Regions from separate parts of the Exiguobacterium sp. UBA1053 genome, predicted to be linked through region 1. Evidence: a T-box and tRNA genes for the amino acid it is inferred to sense, from the RefSeq annotation. Region 1 holds a T-box; the other holds one or more tRNA genes.
What was found. The T-box of region 1 lies ahead of leuS (leucine--tRNA ligase). A T-box ahead of a tRNA ligase gene usually reads a tRNA of that ligase, here a tRNA-Leu.

Region 1 (2,411 bases):
ATAGTACCAGCAGCTTCCGCCCCATTGTGGCATCGTATTCGTCTCGCGACGCCCTTTCATTCCTGTTTCAGGATCCGTGTAATCCAACCAGTCTTCCGCAAGCGCAAGTGGTGATTCGCCTGTACCAGACGGTTTGATTTCCGGAATGATTGGAAGTTCAAGCGGTAACTCCTCTTGACTGAGCGTCTTCATCGAACCATCTTCCATATGAACGACTGGAATCGGCTCGCCCCAATACCGTTGACGACTGAACAACCAGTCGCGGAGACGATACGTGATTTTCTTACGTCCGACTTGATTCGTTTCGAGTTCAGCAATCATCGTCTCGATTGCTTCTTGTTTTCCAAGACCATCAAGCATATGCGAGTTAACGTGTTCGCCCTCTCCTGTATAGGCTGCTTCATCAACGTTTCCACCCGCGACGACTTCAACGATTGGCAAGTCGAATTGTTTCGCGAATTCATGATCGCGCTCATCGTGTCCTGGGACCGCCATGATTGCACCCGTTCCGTACGAAGCAAGGACATAATCAGCGATCCAGATTGGAAGACGATCACCTGAGATTGGATTGACGGCGAAAGCACCCGTGAAGACGCCTGTTTTTTCCTTCGCTAAATCCGTCCGCTCGAGGTCCGACTTCGTTTGGACTTGCGAAATGTACGTATCGACGGCTTCCTTGTGATCCGCTGTCGTGATGTCAGCTACGAATGGATGCTCCGGCGCAAGCACGAGGTACGTCGCACCAAAAATTGTGTCCGGACGTGTCGTAAAGACCGTGACTTGTTTTTTGTGTCCATCAATCGTGAAGTCGATTTCAGCACCTTCTGATTTTCCGATCCAGTTCCGTTGCATCTCTTTGACAGAATCCGGCCAATCGAGGTCATCGAGATCTTCAAGAAGACGATCCGCATATTCCGTGATTTTCAAGACCCATTGACGCATCGGGACACGCACGACCGGATGATTTCCGCGTTCAGATAATCCGTCGATGACTTCTTCATTCGCAAGAACGGTTCCGAGTGCTGGGCACCAGTTGACCGCGACTTCGTCCACGAACGCAAGTCCTTTTTCATACAACTTCGTAAAGATCCACTGTGTCCATTTGTAGTACTTCGGATCTGTCGTGTTGATTTCACGATCCCAGTCATAGGAGAATCCAAGTTCTTTCAACTGACGCTTGAACGTCTCGATGTTTTTCGCTGTGAATTCACGTGGGTCATTCCCTGTATCGAGGGCGTATTGTTCTGCTGGTAATCCGAACGCATCCCATCCCATCGGGTGCAAGACGTTGTATCCTTGCATCCGTTTCATCCGTGCGAGGATGTCGGTTGCTGTGTAGCCTTCCGGGTGACCGACGTGGAGTCCGGCACCTGACGGATACGGGAACATATCAAGGGCATAAAACCCTTCTTTTTCTGGATCTTCTGTCGTGACGAAGGCGTTTTCTTGATCCCAACGCGCCTGCCATTTTGGTTCGATTTCGCGATGATTGTACGGCATGTCTTTTCCTCCTCTAATCTAAAAAAACCGGTCCTCCGTCCCTAGGAATAGGGACGAAAGACCGGTTTGGCTTCCGCGGTACCACCCACGTTGTCTGTCTATGACAGACCGCTTGATTCACGGATAACGGTGTGAAAGACCGGATTCGCTACTACGACTTCACGAATCGTGCTCCCTGACGAGTTCACGGTTGTTACCGACTGGTTCGCACCTTCCACCAGCTCTCTTGACGGCACCTTTCCCCTACTACTTCAGTTCCATGCAATTGACTATCTTTTCCTAGTGTAATCTGTTTCTTCCTCAAGCGTCAACGCTTCCGTAAAATTTCCTCGATTTCTGCATGCGATCGTGCGACATGATCCGCTTGTTCTAGACGTTGTGTCGGCATCCGATCATCGAGAAGCGCAATCACTTCCATGCCTGCTGCTTTTGCGCCGATCATCCCGTTTGCAGCGTCTTCAATGACGAGACAATCTTCAGGCGCGTGCCCGATTCGTGATGCTGCAAGATGAAAAATCGCAGGATCAGGCTTTGAACGCACGACTTCTTCTCCACTGACGTAATGCGTGATTGGAAGCTCATAATGACGGATGACGCGTTCGATTTTTTGAAGCGAACTCGAGGAGGCAATCCCGATATCGTAACCAAGAGACGCCGCTTGCTCGATGACTTGTTTGACTCCCTCTTTTAAACCACATTCCTCCGGTTTTGCATGAATTTGAAACAACCGATGTTCTTCTTCTAGTAACGCACTAGCTGTTTCTTTTAGCTGATGCTGGGCGACAAGCTCTTCCCACATCTCATCACCTGTTTTTCCCATGAACGTCGCATACTGAACCGGGTCGAGCGGAATCGATAACGTTTTGAACATCTGCTGATGGACCTCAAAGTAGCGAATTTCACTATCTAAA
Region 2 (2,411 bases), 570 kb from region 1:
GCGACGACTAAGCCAATCAGAAAGCCGACGATGACCGCGATGATGAAAATATACAATGTGACTTGAAGCCCTTCCAAGAAAAATGGAAATGCGGTTTTGACCACTTCCATTGGCTATCCCACTCCCTTATCGCCTTGCGACTTATTTCAGATACGTGTCAACGATTTTATCGTATTCACCGTTTTCTTTCAGATTCGCAAGTCCTTTGTTGATTTTCTTCATCAGATCCTCGTTCTCACCTTTTAAGACAGCGATTCCGTAGTTGTCCCCGTTGAGACGGTCTCCGACAAGTTTTAATCCAAGGTTTTGTTGTTTGTTTGCATATGAGATGACAGGATAATCTTCAATCAAAGCAGCAGCGTTACCGTTCTTCACTTCTTGGAACATCGCTGGACTGTCATTGAACTGTGTGACCGTGAATCCCAGTTTGTCTGCGTTATCCGTTGCATATTTCGCACCCGTCGTTCCCTTTTTGACGGCTACTTTTTTCCCTTTTAAATCGTTGACGGATTTAATACCATTCTCATCTTCTTTGACGACTAGAATAAGACCAGCTTTGAAGTATGGATCCGAGAATGTGACGACTTTCTTCCGTTCTGGCGTAATACTCATACCAGCAATGGCAACGTCCAATTGATTTGCTTGAAGTGCCGGAATAATGCCGCTAAAGTCCATCGCTTCAAATTGAATCTTGAAGTTCTGATCCTTCGCGATTGCTTTCATGAGATCGATGTCGATTCCTTTGTACGTATCCCCGTCTTTATATTCGAATGGTGGATACGTGACGTCAATGCCGACCTTATAAGTCTTTCCTTCAGACGACTCTTCTTCTTTCGAACCGATGCTACATGCACCAAGTACGAGAACACAGCTCATCAAGAGCGCTAGCAAGATACTCCCTTTTTTCATGTTTGTTTCCCCTCTCCTATGTGTTAAAGATTGTCTACTTCACTTAGTACTTTCCCTGAAGAGTACCCTCTTTAAAACGTATTTTACCAGAAAAATTCTAAAAAGATAAATATTTCTGAATTTTTATTCGTTGTAATCGTTTTCTATTCAGCAACAAAAAAGAAGGCAACCCCTTGCTGGGATTGCCTCCTTCAATCATTTATGCCGCCGAGAGGACTTGAACCTCCACGGTGTTGCCACCACTAGATTCTGAGTCTAGCGCGTCTACCAGTTCCGCCACGACGACGTTGATTTATGATATTAATATAGCGGGTAACGAACTGAGTTGTCAATCATTTCGCAAGATGTTGCGAACGAACTTCTCGACGACATCATCATACAATGCCGGATCCTCAAAATAGGCCATCGCGTGAGCGGCATTTGGAATGACGACGAGCTCTTTTTCCGTTGGACAAGCTTCATACAGCTCATATACCATGTCTGTCGGTACAAACGTATCCGCCCCACCATGGATGAACAAAATCGGTACCTGTGCTTTTTTGACTTGTTTCAACGCTGATGCTTCACGGAACGTATAACCTGCCTTTAGCTTCGTCAATACGCTCGTCATGCCTAAGAACGGAAAGTGTGGTAGTCGATACATCCGCTTCATCTGATACGCAAGGACAGCATTGACGGACGTATAGGCACAATCAGAAATGATTCCTTTGATTTGTGGTGGGAGTTGTTCGCCACTCGTCATCAATACGGTCGCCCCTCCCATCGACACCCCATGCAAGAACAGTTTCGCATCCTGTCCGATCCGTTCAATCAGATAATTCGACCAACTGAGACAATCTTCCCGATCATGCCATCCGAATCCGATATAGTGACCGTCACTCATTCCGTGTCCACGATTATCGGGCATCATGACATGGAAACCGGCCTGATGGTACAGATAGGCGAATCCGGCTAAATCCGTTCCGACGCCTCCGTACCCGTGCACGAGAATGACGATCCGATCTGACGGAACAGGTGACGGAAGAAAATGCCCGCGTAACGTTAAACCGTCTTTCGCTTCAATCTCGATCCGCTCAAGCGGTTGCTCCTTGATCCACGTCTGACCAGGTTGCATCAATCGGACCATCTCGTCACTTAAATCTCGATTATTCGATAAGAATGGCTTTGGATTCGTGGCGATTGCCATCTCATAAAAATAATAACTCGCTGCTACTAATCCGGATCCGATGACTCCGATTCCAATTTTTGTTCTGCGACGCATCTGCCCCACTCCTTCTTTCCGTTATAGCTCGATCTTCAGTTGAGCAGCATGGTCATCCTCTTCATCCTGCAAGACTTGTTGACGTAATCGTTGTTCTTGTTGCTGACGCCGGTAGGCAAACTCTTGGACAAGCTCTGTACCCGTGAATCCATCTTCTACGAGTTCGCTCAATAAATCTGTTTCTGTCTCGACGACCTCCCCCGGACGTCGCATGACGAGAACATCTCCGACTTGTGCAATC

Region 2: it encodes a tRNA-Leu, which carries the amino acid that the T-box ahead of leuS (leucine--tRNA ligase) is inferred to sense. The anticodon was not compared.

The regions. Positions count from the first base shown of each region.
Region 1 covers NZ_DCDO01000013.1:602,314-604,724, forward strand. The annotation lists gene leuS (leucine--tRNA ligase) at 1-1,500, opposite strand, end outside; T-box leader at 1,547-1,769, opposite strand; gene B3G15_RS10780 (HAD family hydrolase) at 1,808-2,411, opposite strand, start outside.
Region 2 covers NZ_DCDO01000013.1:29,186-31,596, forward strand. The annotation lists gene B3G15_RS07935 (amino acid ABC transporter permease) at 1-110, opposite strand, end outside; gene B3G15_RS07940 (transporter substrate-binding domain-containing protein) at 142-909, opposite strand; tRNA gene B3G15_RS07945 (tRNA-Leu) at 1,112-1,195, opposite strand; gene B3G15_RS07950 (alpha/beta hydrolase) at 1,238-2,170, opposite strand; gene B3G15_RS07955 (hypothetical protein) at 2,192-2,411, opposite strand, start outside.